DNA from 4 places in the Streptomyces sp. NPDC052043 genome. Region 2 is predicted to be linked to each of the others. Evidence: riboswitches for the same ligand, from Rfam matches in the RefSeq annotation. Region 2 holds a riboswitch; each other region holds the start of a gene.
The links. Region 2 has a riboswitch for cobalamin ahead of ACIHCX_RS09125 ((2Fe-2S) ferredoxin domain-containing protein). Riboswitches for the same ligand answer to the same signal wherever they lie in the genome.

Region 1 (5,370 bases), 170 kb from region 2:
TACGCGATCGGCTGCTCGACCGCCGTCTCCTCCCCCGCGCGCAGCTGCGCCATGACCGCGAGGGACTGGGAGAACACCGAAGGGGCGTTGGTGTAGGCGCCCTTGGCGGCGCAGGAGCGGTCGGGGGCGGTGCTCGGCTTCGCGCACACGGCCTGGTCGAGGGCGGCGATGAGGTCGTGGCGGCCGAAGTCGCGCGGGTCACGGCCGACGGCCTCGGCGAGCAGCGCCGTCTTGCCGAGGGAACCGCCGGCCGCGTACGCGGTGCCGACGGAGGTCCAGTCGTTGACGGTGCGGCCCTCGCCGTCCTTGCCGCCGTGGTCGAGGAAGTCGACGATGCCGCGCAGCTTGGCGTTGTTCAGGCCGGTGGCGGCCAGCGCGTAGGCGCCGTCGATGGTGAGGCCGAAGTCGGCGCGGGCCGAACCGGATCCGTCGGTGTAGTACTGGCCCTGCTTGAGGTGGGCGGCGCTGGTGAGGTACGCGACGCCCTTCTTCAGGTCGGGGCCGGCGCCCGGGGCCGGAGTGGTCGGGACGGGGGTGGTCGGGGTGCCGGTGGGGGTGGTGGTCGGCGGGTCGGTGGGCTCGGCCTCCTTCACCGTCAGGGTGACCAGGCTGGTGCCGGCTCCGGCGAGCACGGTCGGCGAGGTCGCATAGATGGCCGGGTCGGTGGCGTCCTCCTCGAAGCCGAGGCCGCCGTCGTCGAGTTGCTGCCGGGACAGCCATGCGACGGCCGCGTCCGCGCGGTCGGTGTCCCCGAGCGCGCGCAGGGCCTGGGCGGCGTACGCCGTCGCGGTGACGCTGCCGGCTTCGGCGCCGGTGTAGCCCGGGAAGGCGCCGTCGGTGCGCTGGGCCCCGGTGAGGTAGGCGCGGGCACGGTCCACGGCGTCGTCGTGGCCGCCGGCCCGGTGCAGGACGAGGGCGACGAGCCCGGTGGTGGCGGGGTCGCCGTCGCAGTACTCGCCGGGGCGGATGAGGATGCTGGTGACGCCGCCGTCCGCGCACTGGATCTGCGTCAGCCGGTCGACGGCGGCGGCGGGCGGGGTGGTTCCGGCCCGGAGGAGGGCCAGCACGGACAGCGCCTGGCCGTCGGCGTAGGTGGCGTTCCTGAAGTCACCCTTGGCCGTGCAGCCGGGGGTCGGTTCGCCGGACTCGGGGCCCGCCGCGCAGACGTTCCGCGTCAGGTCGGCGGGGAGGTCGTGGCCGCCGAAGGCGTGCGGATCGCGTTCGGTGACCTCGGCGAGGAGGGCGAGGCGGGCGGCCGCCGTGGCGTCCGGGGCCTGGTCCGTGCCGTCCGGGTAGGCGTAGTCGTCCGTGTGGGCGGCGAGGAAGTCCGTGACCTTGTCGAGTGCCGTGCTCCGGCCGTCGACCGCGGCGAGGGCGTAGGCCGCTTCCGTGGTCAGCAGGTGGTTGGGGGTGTCGGCACCCTCGTCGACGATCCGTTCGCCGTCGGTCAGAAGGCCCTTGAGCCACGCCGCGGCACCCGCGAGGTCGACCTGCCCGGGTCCCCCGGTGGGCGTGGAGCCCGGGTCGGGGGTGGTGGCGCCGCCCGCGCGGACGTCGTCGGGACTGAAGGCGGGCCCGCCGGTGGTGCCGCCGAGGTTCGTACCGCCGTAGACCCAGGCGTCGACGTCGCCGTCCTTCAGCTTGCGGGCCATCGCGCCGTACTGGCTGTACGTCCAGGCGTGCTGCCCGGGTGAGGCGGTCCAGTAGGACCAGTAGGCGGTGACCGGCGGAGTCAGCACGCACGAGTCCGTGTCCGGCGTCGGGTACTGGGTGCCCGAGTCGAAGGGCCCGTAGCCGATGCGGCAGATGAAGGCGGGACCGTCGTGCTGGGTGCCCTCGGTGGTGAAGCCGGCGTCGTGGAGCAGATCGTAGCCCGTGGTCGGCGTGGTGTCGCAGCCCCGCTCGACCTTGCCGCCGAACGGCCCGAAGTCGACGGCGACGATCGCGCCCTTGGTGGCGGTGCAGTCCCCGACGGGGTCGGCCGCGGCCGGTGTCGTCGTGAGGAAGGTCACGCAGCCGGCCAGCACGACGAGCCATGCCGACACCAGTGCCGTCACGGGGCGCGGTCTCGGCCCCGGTCTCTTCGAGGCGCTCTTCCCGGCCCGTCCGTCTCTTCGCTTCTCGGTCCCCACCACGGCCCCTCGTGTCTGCCCCCGCGTGGAGGCGTGGTTGAGGAGCCTTCATCCGGGGGTGGGCGGGAGAGCCCGCGCCCCGGCAGGGCCGGTCGCACCACGCCGTAGTCCGCGACGGCGTCTGTTGCTGAAGAACACGCTCCAGGCATTCCGGCTCGCCCGGCGGGTGCCGGGCCTACGGTTGCGGGTCAGCGCCGGACTTCGACCGGCTTCCCCTGGAACTGATTGCGTATCAGCCGGATTGGAACACGGGGTGCCTCAGAGCGTCAAGGCATCCGCGGGCACGGGCCGTTGGTGTCCGAGGGCACCCTCTGGCGACCGGGATGCCCCTCGGGTACCGTCCCGGACTGCCGAATGGGGGAACCCGGTGGGAGTCCGGGGCTGACGCGCAGCGGTGTGGGACGGCGGGGCCGTCCCGAGCCCGAATGCCCAGGCGGTGAAGCACCGTTGGAAGCCGATCCACGCGTTCCGGGCGGCGGCCGCACCCGCTGCTCCCGCCCTGTCGGCGAGGGACGCACCCGGGTCGGGTCGGCGTCCTTCACCCTGAGGAGCAGGCCATGTCCCTTTCGTTGTCCCGCCGTTCGGCCGTCACCGCGGCCACCGTCCTCGGCGCCCTCGCCCTGACCACGCTGCCCGCGGCGGCCACCACCACACCCGCGCAGCTCACCGTCGCAAGGACGAACGGCGTCGGATACCTCAAGTCCCTCCAGGCGCCGGACGGTTCGTACGCCGGCGCCGGACTGTCGAACGAGTGGGCGTTCAGCGCGTTCGCCGCGGCCGGTACGGCCGCCGTGGACGTCACGCCCGGCGGCGACACCGCCAAGAACGCGAGAACGGTGTACCGCGACCTGCTCTCCACCAGCGGCTGGCCGTCCTCCTCCCCCGTCGTCACCGACTACGAGCGCGGCATGCTCAACGCCTACGCGGCGGGCATCGACCCGGCGCGTGTCTCGGCCTCCCGCAACCTGGTCGCGGACGTCTACGGCTACTGGCAGACCGCCGAACCCGGCTACTTCGGGCCGTCCGCCAACTTCAACGGCACCGTCTTCGCCGCGCTCGCCCTGAACGGGGCGAAGACCCGGTCCGGGCAGGGCCGTATCCCGCAGGTGCTCCGGGACGCGATGGTCACCCGGATCCGGGCCAACCAGCACAACGACGGCGGCTGGAACTTCAGCAGGGCCGAGGGCGACCCGGGCCAGCAGGCCGCGACGAGCGACATCGACATGACCGGCGCGGCGATGGCCGCCCTGTGCGTCTCCGGTGTGCCGAACACCGACGCGGGCGTCATCAAGGCCAAGGCGTTCCTGAAGAGCAAACTCGTGGCGAACAGCGGCGCGTTCAACGGCATGTTCGGCGCCAACACCGACTCCAACGGCTGGGCGGTGTCCGGCCTGAACGCCTGCGGCGTCAACGCCCAGACCGGTGACTTCCTCACCTCCATGGGCAAGACCCCGGTCGACTTCCTGATCGCGCAGCAGTTCAACCCGGGTGGCGGCTTCCGGTACCTGCCCGGCGACACGAGCCCGTCGGCCTACGCGTCGATCGACGGGCTGCGGGCCGTGGCCGGCGGCGGCTTCACGGCGGCCCCGCCCGTTCCGACCGCGACGGGCGCCCCGCAGTGGGTGGGTCAGGGCTCCTTCACCTCCGGTACGGCGACGAAGGTGGCGCTGAGCGTGGACGACGGCACGGACGGCGTCACGGTGTGCTCCGTCGCCCTGACCCCGACCGGCGCGACGACCACGCTCGGCGCCGTCCTCGACGCGGCCACGAGCGGCGCCACCCCGTCGGGCTGCGTGACCGGGGTGACCCCGTCCTCCGGCACCGGCGCCCTCACCTCCCTCAACGGCAGGGCCAACAGCGGCTCGGACACCTGGAAGGTCAGTATCGACGGCTCGGCGTTCACCACCGCGACGCGCGGGACGACCGTGGGTGTCGGCGACACGATCGCCGTGCGCCGGGGCGCCTGACGGAACGACGACGGGCCGCGTGACGCCGGGCGCCCGGCGGATGACCGAGTTCGGCGACGCTCGACGCCTCCTCGACGGCCGCCCTGGTCGCGGTCGTCGAGGACTACCGTGCCGCCACCGGCGCGGGCCTCCTCGCCGTCGGCCACGACCGCACCCTGCTGCACCGCCGGTGCGACCGCACCGTCCACTGGGCCACCCTGACGGCCACCGACCGGGCGCAGCACTGGGCGCCGTTCGTCGGCCTACGCGCAATCCGGCAGTCGCAGCCGTGGGCGCACCTCTGGATAGGCTCCGTTCCTGTGAGCGTCATACAACTCTGGAGACGAATACGCCGGGTGGACAAGCCGGTCGCTGTCATCGTCGGCGCGGGGAACCTGCTGCTCTGCGGCGTGCTCTTCTTGATGATGATCGGCGGGGCGCTGGGCTTCGAGGCCACCACCAGGGAGCAGGAGACCGCCGCTCGGACTCTCGCGGGCCAGACATTTGGGTGCTGGCTCGCGGGCGGCCTGTTGCTGTTCTCCGTGCTGGGTATGACGCGGGCCTTGTTCAGCCACCTGGCCACGATGCTCTTCACACCCGTCGCGCTGGCCCTGATCCTGATGCTCTTGTAGTGACCTGCGGCACGCGGCACCGGCCGGCCGCGGACCGGTGAACCTTCCCCGTCACAGCGCGAGTTCAGCCGGACGGCGTGACCGAGGGCCACACGCCGAACCACTGCTCGGCGCCGAACTCCTCGAACCGCTCCACCTCGGTGAACCCCAGCTTGGCCGCGAGGCGCATCGAGGGCTTGTTCGCGGTCTGGGTGCAGAGCACCACCGGCTCGCCGGGAAACGCCTCGGCGAACCAGTCGAGTGCCGCTGCGCACGCCTCGGCGGCGTACCCGCGTCCCCATGCGTCCGGCAGGAACATGTAACCGAGTTCCGCCTCCCCGGCATCCGGACGGACGTGCCCCGGACGCTCCGCGTCGCGCCGATCGAGCGTGATCATGCCGATCATCGCTCCTTCGAGGTCGACCACGAAAAGGCCGAGGCGCCGCCCGGGCACGTCCGGCACCGCGTGTTCGAGCTCGTCGCGCGGTCGAGGGCCACCGAGGTAGGTGCCGACCTCCGGCGAGGCGAACAGCTCGATGAACGCCGCACGGTCTCGGGCCTCGGACTCGCGGAGCACGAGCCGTTCGGTCGTTGTCGGGGCGGGGGGCCAGGCGACGGGTCCGGGTCCGGTCATGGCGGGCAACCTATCGCAGGCCCCGACGGCGCGCCCTGGGCGAATCC
Region 2 (5,370 bases):
GGGTCACGGACGATCTTCTCAAGGCCGTACTCGCTGAGGTAGAGGTAACGGCCGTACAGTTGGAGCGCCCGGTCGGTGGCCGAGCAGCCGGTGCCGGTCGGTGCGATCACGCCGTGCAGGCCCTGCACGCCGGGCGCCGGAATCAGCGGATCCGCGAGGCCTCCTACAGTCGAGGTATGCGCATCGTCTCCCTGCTGCCCGCCGCGACCGACATCGTCGCCGAACTCGGCCTTTCGGAGCAGTTGGCCGGCCGCACCCACGAGTGCGACTGGCCGCCGCGCGAGGTCGCCTCGGTACCCGTGGTGACCGGGGCGGACCTGGACCAGGACGCGCTCACCAGCCGGGAGATCTCCGACGCCGTCGGCGGGGCGGCGCACTCCGGTTCGTCGCTCTACACGCTGGACACCGAGGCCCTCGCCGCCCTGCGCCCCGACGTGGTGCTCACCCAGGACCTGTGCGACGTGTGCGCGGTGTCGTACGAGAAGGTCAGCCGGACCGTACGGCTGCTCGACGCCGGCACCCGGGTCCTCAGCCTGGAGCCGCGCACGCTCGACGACGTACTGGACTGCCTGGTCACCGTCGGCGACCTGCTCGGCGTGCACGAACGCGCGCAGCGGCGCCGGGCCGCGTTGCGGGCTCGCCTCGACCGGGTCCGCGGCGCGGTCGCCGGCCTCGACCGGCCCCGGGTGGTGGCGATCGAGTGGCTCGACCCGCTGTGGCCCGCCGGGCACTGGGTGCCCGAGCAGATCACCACCGCCGGGGGCGAACCGCTGCTCGCCGCGCCCGGCGAGCACACCGGGCCGACGACCTGGGAGGCGGTACGCGCCGCGCGGCCGGACGTAATCCTCGTCCTGCCGTGCGGCTTCCCTCCCGAACGCACCCTGCGCGAAGCCGCGTTGCTCACCGGGCTGCCCGGCTGGACGGATCTGCCCGCCGTACGGTCCGGCCGTGTCTGGGTACTGGACGGACCGTCCTACTTCAACCGGCCGGGACCTCGGGTGGTGCGCGGGGCGGAGGTGCTCGCCCAGGTCCTGCACGGCGTGCAGGCCGGCGAGGCGGTCACGTCGGCGGAGGCCCGGCCGTTCCCCGTCCGGTGACGACGGGCTGGTCACCTCGCACGTGCGATCGTCCTGGCGCGTGCGTCCTGGCGCGCACGGGCCTCAGGAGTCCGTGGGTCGCCGTGGCGGGGTGATGGCGTACAGGCCGAGGATCTCCGGCAGGGGTGCCACGCCCGGGCCGCCCTCCCGCACCCAGGCGACGATGTCCTCGGTGCCGCCCTCGTCGTTGACGAGCCCGAGCCAGACCGGCCGCGCACCGGCGGCCCGGCCCGCGGAGGACGGCTGGACCACGATGACGTTCGCCTGCTCGCACACGTCGAGGCAGTCGGAGATGCGCACCGGCACCTCCGCCCGCAGCCGCGCGGTCTGCGCCGCGTGGTCGACCCCGGGCACCTTGGGGCTGCCGCAGCAGCAGTCCCGGCACACGACGACCCGGCACGGCACCGAACCGCTCCCCGCCACGGCACCGTCCGGCGCCTCGTCCGTCGGCCTTTCGGGCACGCCGCACCACTCCCCTCCCGGGGAGATCCGCCCCGGTGTCGCTCGAGGAGGCGACCGCGTGAGTCTCCTGGCTCCCGGGTCTTCACTCGTCCCGCCTTCCCACCCCGGGCGGGGCGGTGGCATCCCGGAACTCGCTCACCGGTCACAGTGGCGGGACCGCGCCGGATTCACACCGGCTTCCTCGGACCGCCGTCGCCTTATGTCGCCGGTCATCATCCCATGATCGGTTCCGCCCGCCCCTCCGCACCGGCCGGCGTCGCTCATCCCTGGCACCGCGGGCACCAGACCGTGCGGCGTCCGCCGACGCGGTGGGAGCTCAGGAGCCACCCGCAGCGGGGACACGTCGGATCGCTGTCGTCCCTGTGCCCGGTGAGCCAGGAGGGCCTCGGTGGCACGCACCCGGCATGCACGGACGTCTCGAGGACCCGGCCCATTCGTGCATGGACACGCCGAAGTGCGGTCTCGCTCAGGTCCCGCGCCGGGGTCCGAGGAGCCACCCGGGCCCGCCAGAGGATCTCGTCGCACAGGAGGTTCCCGAGACCCGCGATCACGGACTGGTCCATCAGCACGCTCTTGACGGCACGCCGTCGTCCCGACAGCAGCTCCCGGAACTCCGCTCCGCGCACGGTGAGGGCATCGGGACCCAGACCGTCGGTGATGCGCTCGACCTCCGTGTCGTCGACCAACCGTACGCCCTGGAGCTTGCGTTGATCGCGGTAGCGCAGCTGCCGGGAGTCGTCGAGCGTCAGCAGGATGCGGTCATGCCGTTCGACCGGTTCGTCCGGGGAACAGCACCGAAGCGACCCCGTCATGCCGAAATGCCACACCAGTGTCGGACCGTCGTGACCCGTCGGCACGAACAACCACTTGCCGTGCCGCCACGCCTCCCCCAGACGCCTGCCCTTCAGTTCCCTCCGCAGCCGCTGCGCGCTGACCCCCCGCAGCACCCCGGCGTCCCGCACCTCGACGTCCGTGACACGCCGGTGCCGGCCGCAGGCCGTCAGCACCTCGCGGAATCCCTCGACATCCGGCAGTTCGGGCATGCGTGCGTCCGGGCTCCTGGTCGTACGGTCATCGGACCGCCGTACGCGCCGCCGGGTACCCGCGGAGGGCGAGCCCACGCGCTCCGCACCCCGCCCCCGGGCCTCATGCCTCCGATCGGACGCGAGCCGGTTTGGCGGACGGCCCGACCGGGATACCCATGGCACGTGATTCCGTCCAAGGTCGACGAAACGCTCCCGGAACTGGCGCCCTTCGTCTACGCCGTGCAGGGCCGAAGGCCCGACGACGGCACGTGGTGCGAGGCGTGGACGGTGCGTGACGTCCTGGTCCACCAGACGGGGAACGCCGAGGAACTGGCCCGGGTGCTGCGAGCTTTCCTTGCGGGCACACCGGTGGAGACCAGAAGCTTCGAGCGTGAGGCTCCCTACCGGCGGATGTCGGACGCCGAGCTCTGGGCGGCGTTCCTGACCAACTGCAAACAGCTCACCGAGGTCACCGCGGCCGCCGCGCGGGCTCTGTCCCCGGACACCGAGGTCATGTGGACCGGCCGTTCCGTGAAGGTCCCCTTCTTCGCGGAACACATGCGTGAGGAACTGATCCTCCACCGCTGGGACCTGACCGGCGACGACCGGACGGCCGTGCAGTCCCTGACCGAGCCGTGGATGACCGAGCACAGCGTGGTGTCGGTCGGCCGGCCCCTGCTGATCCGGGGCCGCGCCGATCTGGACCTCGGGGCCGAGGGGCAGGTCGAGGGCCGCCTGCGCACTCCGGGCACGGACGACGTCGTGGTGACCGCGGACGCGGAGGGCGGCACCATCCGGTTCGCCGCCCCCGAGGGCCCGGCCACGATCGAAAGCGACGCGGCGACACGCGTCCTGCTCCTGTGGGGCCGCCGCCCCGCCGACCCCACCCGCTGGCACAGCGCCGCGGGCCCGGAGTCGTTGCGCAGGGTACGGACCCTCCTGGGCGGCTACTGAGCCGTCGTCGCGTGTGGCTGCCACGGCGGGGCAACTCCTCGTAGGGTGGACCGTCATGGCCGAGTCTCACCCGCTGCTGGGCATGTTCCTCAATGCTGCCGACGGACGCTTCCCGCCTGCGGACGGCCGCGTGACCGTTCTTCCCCCTCTGCCGGGTGGGCTGGAGTGCTCGGTCGCCTTCACCGGGCACGCCGTGATCGCCACCGCCCTGTCCGCTTCCGACGTCCGGGCTCAAGGAGCCGACGGGTTCGGGGCTTCCATGGCTCCGGACTTCCTGCGTTACCTCGCAGGTCGCGAGGGGTGGATCGACAGTGTCGACGTGACACTCGTCGCGCGTGGCGTGCCGGCCCCTCACCGCCTGCCCGAACGTCTTGATGTCGACGACCACCCGCGTGTGCGTCGTGCTCGGGCTTTGCGTACCGACGTCCGTGTCTACGGAGATGAACGGGGCCTTGTCACCCTGGCCGGCGGCCTGGCTGGACGACGCGAGACAAGCATCGAACTCCACCACACCGGTAGCAGTGGGGCTGGGCTCGGCCGCTCCCTGCTGGGTGACGCTCTCACCCTGGTCCCCACCGGTGAGCCGGTTTTCGCCGCTGTCGCCCCGGGCAACGCACGATCCCTTCGGGCTTTCCTCGCAGCGGGCTACAGCCCCCTGGGCAGCGAGGTCCTCATCCGTCCCAGACGGCCGACCTCGGGGTGACGCACTACACCACGAGCCCGAGGAAATCCACCCACGCCGAGGAGGCGACCTCGAACCGCGGTCCGTCAGCCTGCTTGGAGTCGCGTACGTGCACGGCTCCGGGGGCGTGGGCGACTTCCACGCAACTGTCGCCTTCGGAACCGCTGTAGCTGCTCTTGAACCAGTCCAGCTCACCGTTGGTGTTCATAGCGCTCCTCGCATCCGCTGCAACAACTCGGCCGAGTCCGCGGGGGACAGAGCCTGCGATCGCATCTTGGCATAGCGCATCTGCATCACGCTCACTGCTTCCCGGTCAGAAACCAGCTGCCCGGTCTTCTGTCCCTCCGAGTACCCCAACCACTGGCGCTCCGAGGTCTCAAGAAGTTGCATGGGCCCGTCCGTACCCGCGTGGAAGGGCTGCCGCTGAGGCATGATCTGAAGCTCCAGGTTCCACAACTCCATGTGGACGAGCAGGTGGTCGAGCAGTTCCCGGGTGACATCCTCACCTCCCGTGTGCCGCAGCAGTACCGACTCCTCGACGATGAAACTGAACGCGACCGGCGGCTTGCGCGTCAGCAGTTCCTGCCGCGCCAGCCGGGCGGCAATCCGCTCCTCCAGTTGCTGCTCCGTAGGAGGAGGCGGCACGTTGAGCATCACCGCGCGCGTGTAGGCCTCGGTCTGGAGCAGCCCCGGCACGACCCGGCACTCGTACGTGCACAGGCTCACCGCCGTCTCCTCCATCTGCGCCCACTCCCGGAACCAGACCGCCAGCCCCCGCTGCCGCCCCACGTGCCGGGCCACGGCCCGCAGTACACCGAACGATTCCAGCGCCTCCTCCGCCCGCTCGACGAAGTGCGCGGTGGGCATCCGCCGGCCCTGCTCCACCGAAGCGACCGAGGCATGCGAGTAGTTGAGCCGCTCGGCGAGCTGTTCCTGCGTCAGCAGGGCCCGTTCACGGAAGACTTTCAAGGCCGCCCCGAACGCCTTCAAACTGCCGGACGAATCAAGCGCACTGCCACCTGCCATGAACGACGACCCCCTGTCACACCCGTCACCTCTTGCAGCAGGTACAACGGTTCAACCCTGAGCGGGGGTTACTTGCCCGGCGCGGCTGGAACCAGTACAGGACGGCTTGTACGGGCAGCACCAC
Region 3 (5,370 bases), on a different contig from region 2:
CGCCAGGGTGGCACTGCACAGCACACCGGAGGCGGGCACGACGATCCGGGTGCCGAGGCGGTCGGCGACCGGTCCTGCCACCTGCATCCCCACGAAGGCGCCCGCCCCGAGCAGGAGCAGGAAGCCGCCCAGGACGGCGTGGCTGACGCCGACGCGGTGCTCGATGGGCGGGATCTGCACGATCCACATCCCCAGCAGGGTCCCGTTGAGGATGAAGTACGCGAAGGTCGCCAGACGTGCGGCGCGCAGGGAGAGCTGCATGGACCGAACGTATCGAACACAAAGCATGTTTGAAAAGCGCCTGTTCTCACAGGGTTTCTGTTTGTCGGCGCATGGTGTTCAATCGCGGGCATGCGGAACACGGGCCGTCTGAGGCAGATCACGGACGCGGTGCGCGAGGCGGGCAGCCTCGGCGTCGGCCAGCTGGCCGAACTCACCGGAGCCTCGGAGATGACCATCCGCCGCGACCTGGAGGCCCTGGCCGCCCAGGGCGTGCTGGAACGCTTCCGGGGCGGCGCCCGCAGCCTGCTGCTGCGCGGCGAGGAGCCCCCCTTCGACCTGCGCGCGCAGGAGGGCGCGGAGGTCAAGCGGCGCATCGGCGCGGACGTGGCCGCGCTGATCGCCGACGGGGAGACGGTGGTCCTCGACAGCGGCACCACCTGCCTGGAGGTGGCCCGTGCGCTGCGCGGCCGGCGGGTGACCGTGATGCCGCTGTCGCTCCAGGCCGTCCAGGCGCTCGCCGACAGTCCCGGGCAGACCACGCTCCTGGTGCCCGGCGGCCGGCCCCGCCCCGGCGAGGGGGGCCTCACCGGACCCCTGACCCTGGCCTCCCTGGCGGCCCTGCGCTTCGACACCGCCGTCATCGGCTGCTGCGGGCTCACGGCACAACAGGGCCTGACCGCCTACGACCTGGACGACGCGGCGGTGAAGCGGGCCGCGATCGACTCCGCCCGGCGGGTGCTCGCCGTGGCCGACGGCAGCAAACTGTCCCGGACGGCGCACGCCTTCGTCGCACCGGTCGCGCGGTTGCACACCCTCGTCACCGACGGTGCCGCGCCACCGGACGCGATCGAGGCGATCCGCGCCGCGGGCACCGCCGTCAACACCGCGCGGTAGGAGTGACGTTGACCAGTCGTGTCCTTCTCGTCTCGCCCGCGACGAGCCCGTCGCTGCGCCAGGCCCGGTTCGACGACGGCGACGCGATCGACGCCGGCGGGGCGGCCGGGGCCCGTTCGGCGGCCGGATCGCTGCCCGCGGCGGCCCGCGTGCTGCTGTCCCCGAGCCGGCGCTGCCGGCAGACGGCCTCGGCGCTCGGCCTCGACGGCGTGGTGGCGGCGGAGTTGGCGGGTCTGGACCCGGGCCGCTGGCGGGGCCGCACCCTGGAGGAGGTGATGGCCACCGAGCCGGAGGCGGTGGGTCGCTGGCTCACCGACCCCGGCTGCGCACCGCACGGCGGGGAGTCGGTGCGGGACGTGTGCGAGCGGGTCGGGCGCTGGCTGGACACCGCACGGGACCTGGACGGCCGTACGCTCGCCGTGGTCGAGCCGGAGGTCGTACGGGCCGCGGTCGTCCAGGTACTGGGGCTGCCCGCGGCGGGCTTCTGGCGGCTGGACGTACCGCCGTTGACGGCCACCGAACTCAGCGGACGGGCCGGTCGCTGGAATCTGCGGCTCGGACAGCCGCTGGCGGCGCGCTGAGGAACGCGACAGGGCCCCCGGACGGTTCCGGAAGGGCCCTGTCGTGTGCCTGTCGTGTCCGGGAGGGTTCAGTGCGCGGCCGGCACCGGCTGCCCGGACGCGGTGGTCGCGGGCCTGGGATGCAGCAGTCGCTCGGCCAACTCGCCGAAGAGCAACCCGAAACCGCCCCACAGGACGGTCTGCATGGCCAGGGCGGAGAGCCGGAACCGCCACAGCACGGCGGCCGGGAAGTCCGCCGGCACCTCGTTGACGACCGGCAGGAAGGCGTACGCGAGGCCGATCACCACGACGAAGGCGGCCACCGCGGCCACCGTCGCGTACCACGTGCCCAGGGCGGGCGCGAGGCGCTTGCCCAGGATGGTGGCGCCGATCGCGAGCAACACGCTGAGCAGCATCATCAGGAAGTACAGGGTCGTCCGCTTGCCGATGGTGTCTTCCTCGCCGACCGCGGGCGGGTTGGCCGGGTACTTCAGGAACGGCACGACGTACACGGCCAGCAGCGCGCAGCCGGACAGCAGCAGCGCGGTCGCCCGCGGGGAGAAGCGGCCCACGCGGCCCAGCGCGAAGCAGAAGGCGAGCGCGGCGATGCCGCCGAAGGCGACCCCGTAGACGAGGACGCCGGTGGCGAGACCGGCGGTGGACTGGAGGGAGCGGGAGACGACTTCCATCTCGTCGTGCGAGTGGGCGTGCGCCTCCTCGAATCCGATCGCCTTGTCGACGAGCGGCTCCCCGAGGAAGTAGGCGACGACGAGGGCGAGCACACCGGCGGCGAGGCCGGCGAGCATGCCCCGCACCAGGAGGTTTCTTACCGTTGCGGAGTTCATGAGCGTGCGGGGTCCCTCGCGTCAGTGGCAGGGGAAGCCGAGCAGGTGGCGGGCGTCGTGCACCCACTCGTGGACGTCCGTGCCGCTGAACACGGAGGTGGCGCCCTGCTCGGCGCCGACGAAGTACAGCAGGACCAGCATGAGAACACCGAAGAAGACCGCCCAGGGAGCTATCGCCTTGAGCGGCAGCGTGGCGGGAATGGCGGGGGTGGCAGTCGGCTGGGCGACGGTCTGCGCCATGGCAGAACCTCCTCTGGGAGTTCGCGTCCCATCTCGGTGGTACACAGGACGACAGCCACGGGTCTGACTCACGAGCGCTTCAGCGGGCGTTCGCATACAGTGGCGCGACCGTGCCGGATTCCCACCGGCTTCCGTCGTACCGTCGTCGATATCGCACAGACGGTATCGCGTGCCGCCCGCCCGGCCAAGACCATGCCCCCGGACGTGATCTCCTCCACCGGCGAACGCGTCGACGAGGACCAGGCCCCGGCCCCCGGCCCCGCTGTGGCAAGATGCGCTCTCGATCCGCACGCACCACCCCGGAGGGACGAGCCCCGTGCTCACGTCGTACGCCGACCATTTCGACACGCCCGCCGAGTACCTGGACTTCGCGCGCTTCGGGCCGCCCTCCCGGGACGCCGTCACGGCCACCGCGCGTGCCCTGGAGGCGTCCGCCCGCGCCGACCACACGACCGTGGACACCCTGATGCGCGCGGAGGACACCGCACGGGAGACGGCCGCCCGCCTCGCGGGGGCCGACGCCCGGCACACCGTGCTGCTCCCGAACGCGTCCACCGGTCTGTTCCACGCCGCGCTCGGCGTACGGGAGGGCGTGGTCCTCGCGCCACGCACCGACTTCCCCGCCAACCACTACCCGTGGCGCCGCGCCGCGGACCTGGGCCGGGCCACGCCGCGCTGGCTCGACCCCGCACCCGGCTCGGGCGTCACCCCCGACCTGGTCCGCGCCGCGCTGAGCGACGACGTCGTGGCCGTGTCGGTCAGCGCCGTGGACTTCCGCACCGGGTTCCGCGCCGACCTGGCGGCGCTGCGCGAGGCGATCGGACCCGACCGGCTGCTGATCGTGGACGCCATCCAGGCGTTCGGGGTCGCCGCCCTGCCCTGGGACGCCGCCGACGTGGTGGTCGCGGGCGGCCAGAAGTGGCTGCGGGCCGGATGGTCGACCGGCTTCGCCACCCTGTCGGACCGCGCCCTGGAATCCCTGGAGCCGGTCCTCACCGGCTGGACGGGCGTCGAGGACGTGGGCCTCTTCGACGGGGCCGAGCATCCGCCGGCCCCGGACGCACGACGGTGGTCGATCACCAACCTGAGCCCGGTGACGGCCGCCGCGTTCGCGGCCGCGCTGGACGTCGTCGAGCGGCACACCGTCGCCGCGATCGAGACCGCGATCGCCACACGGATCGCCGAACTCACCGCGGCCGTCGAGGCGTGCGGCGGCCGCGTCCTGTCCCCCGCCGACCCGGCACGGCGCGCGGGCATCCTCTCCTTCACCATGCCGGACCAGGATCCGTCCGTGGTCGCCAAGGCGCTGCACGCCGAGGGTGTCACCGCGACGGTGCGCGCCGACTCGCTCAGGCTCTCCCCGCACGCCTCGACCCCGCCGGAGGCAACCGAACGGGTCGCCGCCGCACTGTCGTCCCTGAGGGGGTGAACCCCCGGCTCGGCGAACGAGGCGGCGCTGCCGGGAACTTCGGCCCGATTACGGCGGGCCGAGTTCTTTCCCGTGCTCCGGGCCGCGCCGTCACCACTCGTCGTCGTGGCCGTTGAGCACCCTGAAGCTGCCCACGACGCCGTCGTCGCCGAACATCAGACCCCCGTGGACGGTACGGGTCACCACGCCGTTGGTGTCGCCGTGGGGGCCCACGGTGGCGACCGGAGCGCCGTTGTCACAGGTGAAGCCGCGGAAGACCTCGACGGTCTTCCAGCTGTCGTTGAAGACGTTGAAGCTGCTGGAGCCCAGTCCGCTGGCCGCGGTGACGCAGCCGTCGGCGGCGGCGGAGTACGCACGGTCGTTGAAGTAGACCCTCCCCTCGTCCCGATGGCCGCGGTCACGCCCGCCGCCCTCGCGGTCGCGGTCCTCGCCCCCGCGGCCCTCGCCCCCGCGATCCTCGCCCCCGCGGTCCCCGCCCTTCTCCTCGTTCACGCTGCCGGCGACCGGACGGGCCGGGGCGGGGGCGGCCTGTTGGAGGGGCTTGGCCGCCGGCCGGACGGATACGGCCGCCTTGTGAGCAGACGCGGACGCCGGGGCGGATCCGGATGTCATCGCGTAGGTGATACCGCTGGCTGTGAGGAGTGCCGCGCCTACTCCGGCAGCGGCCACAGCAATGGTGCGCGTGCGCATGTCGCTTCTCTCTGTCTCACGGACGTCGGCCGGGCGACCGACCTGCGACGAACGTAACGAGAGCCCCCATTACTGTCATGTCAGATAGGTCCCAGGCGTGACATCGTGAGCCCAGCCAGGCGAAAACACGGCGTGGCGCGTGTCATCCGGGGTTCTCCCCCGTCCGGTCGAACGCTCAGTTCGCCGTCCGGGCACGCGGGGGCGGCAGGCGGAACAGGCCCCTCAGGCTGCGCAGAGCATCGCTGTCGCCGGACGCCGACGCGACACCGCTCTCGATCGCCTCGGCGAGCGTGAGGTCCTGGCCGGTCAGGCGGAGAAACGCCTCCTGACTGATCGTGACGGTCGCGTCGGGATGCTGGGCCGGTCCGTGCAGCGCCTCGATCGTCCCGTCGTCGATCCGGGCGTGGAAGAACTCGTCGTCGACGCGGAACTCGTACACCGCGCGGAGTCCGGCGGCGGCCTCGGCGTCGAAGCAGGCCCGCAGGCCGAG
Region 4 (5,370 bases), 190 kb from region 2:
CGCGCAGTGGATCACGCGCGAAGGAGCGTCCATAGGGCTGGACGCCCGGCGCATGGCGGTGGCCGGAGAGTCGGTCGGCGGGAACATGGCCACGGCGCTCGCCCTCATGGCCAAGGAGCGCGGCGACGTCAGGTTCGTGCACCAGTCGATGTACTACCCGGTCACGGACGCGGCGATGGACACCGACTCCTACGACCAGTTCGCCAGCGGCTACTACCTCAGCCGAAAGCTGATGGAGTGGTTCTGGGACGCCTACACCACCGACCCGCGGCAGCGCGCGGAGATCACCGCGTCCCCCAACCGGGCCACCCCCGAGCAACTCGCCGACCTGCCCCCCGCCCTGCTGGTCGTGGACGAGGCCGACGTGCTGCGCGACGAGGGCGAGGCCTACGCCGCCAAGCTCCGCGCGGCCGGCGTCCCGGTCACCACGGTGCGCTACGACGGCACGGTGCACGACTTCATGATGCTCAACTCGCTCAGCCGGTCCAAGGCCGCCCGGGCGGCCACCGACCAGGCCGTCCAGTTCCTGCGCGACGCCCTCGGAACGGCTGACACCGCCGGAACGGGCTGATCAGGTCACTGACTCCTCACCCGGACCGGCCGGCCCGGGTGAGGAGCAGGGCCACGTCGTCGGGTTCGTCCGGGCTGCGCAGGGCGTCGAGGAGATGGTCGCAGGTCTCCTCCAGGGGCCCCGGCGGTCTCGCGAGCAGCCCCAGCAGGGTGGCCAGTTGCTCGTCGAGTGAGCGCCTGCGGGTCTCGACCAGGCCGTCGGTGTAGAGCAGCAGCCCGTCCCCGGGCCCGATCCGCAGCCGGGTGGTCTCGAAGGGGACGCTTCCCACGCCGAGGGGTGCTCCGGTCGGGAGGTCGAGCAACCGCGGGGCACCCCCGGCGGGGATGAGCACCGGCGGCAGATGGCCGGCCGTGGCGACGTGGCAGCAGGCACGGCGCGGGTCGTACACGGCGTACGTGCAGGTGGCGAACCGTTGCTCCAGCTCACCGGTGATGCGGTCGAGGTGCCACAGGACCGCGGCCGGGTCGAGGTCGAGCGCGGCCAGGGTGCGGGTCGCCGTACGCAGCTGGCCCATGGTCGCCGCGGCGCCGCTGCCGCTGCCCATGACGTCGCCGATGACCAGGGCGGTCCGGTCGTCGGACAGCGCGATCGCGTCGTACCAGTCGCCGCCGATCCCGCAGATGGTCGAGGCGGGCTGGTAGCGGCAGGCGATGTCCAGGCCCGGCCGCTTCGCCGGTTTCCGGGGCAGGAGGCTGCGCTGGAAGTTCTCGGCGGCCCGGCGCTGGTTCTGGTACCAGCGGGCGTGGTCGATGCTGACGGCCGCGCGGGAGGCCAGGTCGAGGGCCAGGGTGGCGTCGTCCTCGCCGAACGGCACCGGACTGCGGTGGCCCCGGGCGAGGCCCAGCGCCCCCAGGAGGCGGCCGTGGGCGACGAGCGGGACGGCCAGGCAGGAATGGGCCCCGACCTCGGCGAGGGCGTCGGCGGCGTGAGGCGGGGCGAGGTGGGTGAGGTCCCCGTCGGCGACGCGGGAGGCGAAGACCGGGCGGCCGGTGGTGACGCAGCGGGTGCTCATGTGATGCGGCGCGAACCGGGCGACGTACCCGGCGGGGAGGGAGGCGGCCAGGGTCGGCTGGGCGACGACGGCCAGGGTGCGCATGGCCAGCGGGCCGTCGGGCACCCAGTCGCGGTCGCCGCCCTTGAGCGCCGCGTCCAGGAGATCGACCACGGCGAGGTCCGCGAGCTCCGGCACGCAGACGCGGGCGAGTTCGTCGGCGGTGGTGGTCGGATCGAGGGTCGTCCCGATGCGCGCCGAGGCGTCGGCGATCAGGGCGAGGCGCTGCCGCGCGGCGGCGGCCTCGGCGGAGGCGCGGTGCTGCGGGGTGACGTCGATGAGTTCGGTCGCGACGCCGAGCGCCCGTCCGGCCCTGTCCTCCAGGCGGTAGTACGAGACCGACCACGCGTGCTCGCGGCCGGGGTCGGAGGGGGTGGGGGCGAGGATGCGCTGGTTCAGCAGCGGGTCGCCGCTGTCCAGTACGCGGCGCATCGCGGTCTCGACCCAGACGGCATCCATGAAGTCCAGCACCTCACGGACGGTCCGCCCGACATGCTGCTCGGCGGACCGGCCGTTCATGCGCTCCAGCGTGGGGTTGACCACGAGATACCGCAGGTCGGTGTCCACGATGCCCAGCCCGATCGGGGACTGCGAGACCAGCCGGGCGGAGAGCGCGAGGTCGCGTTCCATACTCCGCAGGACGGCCTGGTCGGCGGCGATGCCCAGCGCGTAGTAGACCCCGTGCTCCCCCTCCAGCCGCATGTTGCGGAACTCGACCAGGCGGGAGCTGCCGTCCTTGTGGCGGACGGGGAAGGCGCCGGCCCACCCCGTGCCCTCCGTCATCACCCGGGTGAACAGCGCGGTGACGAGGCCCCGGTGCCGTTCGTCGACCATCAGCCGCGCCGCGTACCGGCCCAGGGCCTCCTGGGCGCTGTAGCCGAACACCTGCTGGGCCTGCGGGCTCCAGAAGACCACGCGCCCCCGCGCGTCCAGCACCACCGCCGACACGCTCAGCGAGTCCAGCAGGCCACCGGACGCGGCCGCGGACTCGTCTCCGCCGCCTCCCGTGAAGGCTTCGGCAGGCTCCACCGTCGACGCCTCCTCTCGCCTCGCCGCGGCCGAGACCGCTGCTTCCACCATGGTCTCGCGCCCGGGCCCGGTCGGCAGGTCCGCGGCACCCGCCCCGGCCGACGACGGTGAACCACCCGGCGGACCGCCTCAGTCGGCTCCGGCCCGTCTCAGCCCGCCATCCGCATGGTGGACATCATCCGCCGCGACCGGGAGAGCCCCCTAGGCTGGGCCGTGCAGCTGGTTCGCCCCGTCCGCCAGAGGGGGCGTCGCAAGAGGGAACCCGGTGGGAATCCGGGACTGCCCCGCAGCGGTGAGCGGGAACGACCGCCGTCATACGCACTGGGTCCGAGGAGGGCCTGGGAAGCGACGGCCAGTAGGTGTCTCGTACGACGAAGACGTGCCCGCGAGTCCGAAGACCTGCCATCTGCCCGCGTGCGAACCACTCGTGCGCGGACATCCCGGTGACCTCGAGGGCGGGTCGGCGCAGGTACCGCACGGACGGCCGCAGGCCGGAGCCGTCCGGTCCGTCACCCCTTCGCGTCCTCGTCCCGTCCCCGGGATCCCAGGGAATCGTCTCGCGAAGGAGAGCTCCGTGACCACCGAGTCCGCAGCCGCGGCAGCACGGGCCACCGTGTACGGCTACCCCCGTCAGGGACAGGGCCGGGAACTCAAGAAGGCCGTCGAGGGCTACTGGAAGGGCCGCGTCAGCGCCGACGCCCTGCGCGCCACGGCCGCCGAACTGCGCCGCGCCAACTGGCGGGAACTGGCCGCGGTCGGCATCGACGAGGTCCCCACCGGGGACTTCTCGTACTACGACCACGTGCTGGACACCACCGTGATGGTGGGCGCGATCCCGGCCCGCCACCGGGACGCCGTCGCCGCCGACCCGCTGGACGGCTACTTCGCGATGGCACGCGGCACCCAGGACGTCGCACCGCTGGAGATGACCAAGTGGTTCGACACCAACTACCACTACCTGGTCCCTGAGTTGGGCCCGGACACCGTGTTCACGGCGAACTCCGCCCAGCAGATCGCGGAGCTGACCGAGGCCCGCGCGCTGGGCCTCTCGGCCCGCCCGGTCCTCGTCGGCCCGGTCACCTACCTGCTGCTGGCCAAGCCCGCGCCCGGTGCGGCCGCCGACTTCGATCCGCTCACCCTCCTCGACCGGCTACTGCCGGTGTACGCGGAGACACTGGCCGATCTCCGGGCGGCGGGCGCCGAGTGGGTACAGCTCGACGAGCCGGCCCTGGTGCAGGACCGCACCCCGGCCGAACTGGAGGCCGCCGCACGCGCCTACCAGAGCCTCGGTGGCCTCACCGAACGTCCGAAGCTGCTGGTCGCCTCCTACTTCGACCGGCTGGGCGACGCCCTGCCGGTGCTCGCCAAGGCCCCGGTCGAGGGTCTCGCGCTCGACTTCACCGAGTCCGCCGCCGCCAACCTGGACGCGCTGGCCGCCGTCGGCGGGCTCTGGGGCAAGCGGCTGGTCGCCGGTGTGGTCAACGGTCGCAACATCTGGGTCAACGACCTGGAGAAGTCCCTCGCCACGCTCGGGACCCTGCTGGGTCTGGCCGACCGGGTCGATGTGTCGGCCTCCTGCTCCCTGCTGCACGTCCCCCTGGACGCGGCCGTGGAGCACGACATCGAACCGCAGATCCGGCGCTGGCTGGCCTTCGCCCGGCAGAAGACCGCCGAGATCGTCACCCTCGCAGGGGGCCTGACCCACGGCACGGACGCCATCGCCGCCGAACTCGCCGCGAACCGCGCCGACCTGGCCTCCCGCGCGCACTCCCCCATCACCCACGACCCGCGGGTCCGCGCCCGCGCCGCAGCCGTCACCGACGCCGACGCCCGCCGCTCGCAGCCGTACGCAGAACGGGCCGCCGCCCAGCGCGCCCACCTCGGGCTTCCGCTGCTGCCCACCACCACGATCGGCTCCTTCCCGCAGACCGGTGAGCTGCGCACCGCGCGCGCCGACCTGCGCACCGGGCGCATCGGCACGCCCGAGTACGAGGAGCGCATCAAGGCCGAGATCCGGGAGGTCGTCGCCTTCCAGGAGAAGACCGGGCTGGACGTCCTGGTGCACGGCGAGGCCGAGCGCAACGACATGGTCCAGTACTTCGCCGAGCAGCTCACCGGCTACCTCGCCACCCAGCACGGCTGGGTCCAGTCCTACGGCACCCGGTACGTCCGCCCGCCGGTCCTGGCCGGCGACATCTCACGGCCCGAGCCGATGACGGTGCGCTGGACGGGCTACGCCCAGTCCCTCACGGACCGCCCGGTCAAGGGCATGCTCACCGGTCCGGTCACCATGCTCGCGTGGTCGTTCGTCCGCGACGACCAGCCCCTCGCCGACACCGCGCGCCAGGTCGCGCTCGCTCTGCGCGAGGAGGTGAACGACCTGGAGGCGGCGGGGACTTCGGTGATCCAGGTGGACGAGCCCGCGCTGCGCGAGACCCTGCCGCTGCACGCCGCCGACCGCGCGGACTACCTGGCGTGGGCCACGGAGGCGTTCCGGCTCACCACCGGCGGTGTGCGCCCGGACACCCAGATCCACACGCACATGTGCTACGCGGAGTTCGGCGACATCGTCCAGGCCATCGACGACCTCGACGCCGACGTCATCAGCCTGGAGGCGGCCCGCTCCCACATGCAGGTCGCCCGCGAACTCGCCGCGCACGGCTATCCGCGCGAGGCCGGACCGGGTGTGTACGACATCCACTCCCCGCGCGTCCCGAGC

Region 1: another riboswitch for cobalamin. It lies ahead of ACIHCX_RS09935 (prenyltransferase/squalene oxidase repeat-containing protein); the one in region 2 lies ahead of ACIHCX_RS09125 ((2Fe-2S) ferredoxin domain-containing protein).
Region 3: another riboswitch for cobalamin. It lies ahead of ACIHCX_RS05480 (CbtB-domain containing protein); the one in region 2 lies ahead of ACIHCX_RS09125 ((2Fe-2S) ferredoxin domain-containing protein).
Region 4: another riboswitch for cobalamin. It lies ahead of metE (5-methyltetrahydropteroyltriglutamate--homocysteine S-methyltransferase); the one in region 2 lies ahead of ACIHCX_RS09125 ((2Fe-2S) ferredoxin domain-containing protein).

The regions. Positions count from the first base shown of each region.
Region 1 covers NZ_JBIUBT010000003.1:448,889-454,258, reverse strand. The annotation lists gene ACIHCX_RS09935 (prenyltransferase/squalene oxidase repeat-containing protein) at 1-2,057, opposite strand, end outside; cobalamin riboswitch at 2,258-2,393, opposite strand; cobalamin riboswitch at 2,487-2,563, shown strand; gene ACIHCX_RS09930 (hypothetical protein) at 2,690-4,099, shown strand; partial or broken gene ACIHCX_RS09925 (ABC transporter ATP-binding protein) at 4,150-4,305, shown strand; gene ACIHCX_RS09920 (hypothetical protein) at 4,399-4,710, shown strand; gene ACIHCX_RS09915 (GNAT family N-acetyltransferase) at 4,775-5,323, opposite strand.
Region 2 covers NZ_JBIUBT010000003.1:277,696-283,065, reverse strand. The annotation lists partial or broken gene ACIHCX_RS09135 (acyl-CoA dehydrogenase family protein) at 1-98, opposite strand, end outside; gene ACIHCX_RS09130 (cobalamin-binding protein) at 177-1,097, shown strand; gene ACIHCX_RS09125 ((2Fe-2S) ferredoxin domain-containing protein) at 1,161-1,502, opposite strand; cobalamin riboswitch at 1,620-1,742, opposite strand; gene ACIHCX_RS09120 (Fpg/Nei family DNA glycosylase) at 1,820-2,602, opposite strand; gene ACIHCX_RS09115 (maleylpyruvate isomerase N-terminal domain-containing protein) at 2,768-3,538, shown strand; gene ACIHCX_RS09110 (hypothetical protein) at 3,594-4,241, shown strand; gene ACIHCX_RS09105 (DUF397 domain-containing protein) at 4,246-4,428, opposite strand; gene ACIHCX_RS09100 (helix-turn-helix domain-containing protein) at 4,425-5,246, opposite strand.
Region 3 covers NZ_JBIUBT010000002.1:154,472-159,841, reverse strand. The annotation lists gene ACIHCX_RS05500 (MFS transporter) at 1-261, opposite strand, end outside; gene ACIHCX_RS05495 (DeoR/GlpR family DNA-binding transcription regulator) at 352-1,116, shown strand; gene ACIHCX_RS05490 (histidine phosphatase family protein) at 1,125-1,697, shown strand; gene ACIHCX_RS05485 (CbtA family protein) at 1,766-2,521, opposite strand; gene ACIHCX_RS05480 (CbtB-domain containing protein) at 2,543-2,761, opposite strand; cobalamin riboswitch at 2,798-2,940, opposite strand; gene ACIHCX_RS05475 (aminotransferase class V-fold PLP-dependent enzyme) at 3,078-4,190, shown strand; gene ACIHCX_RS05470 (hypothetical protein) at 4,281-4,802, opposite strand; gene ACIHCX_RS05465 (winged helix-turn-helix transcriptional regulator) at 5,056-5,370, opposite strand, start outside.
Region 4 covers NZ_JBIUBT010000003.1:465,040-470,409, reverse strand. The annotation lists gene ACIHCX_RS09990 (alpha/beta hydrolase) at 1-571, shown strand, start outside; gene ACIHCX_RS09985 (SpoIIE family protein phosphatase) at 588-2,651, opposite strand; cobalamin riboswitch at 2,855-3,073, shown strand; gene metE (5-methyltetrahydropteroyltriglutamate--homocysteine S-methyltransferase) at 3,226-5,370, shown strand, end outside.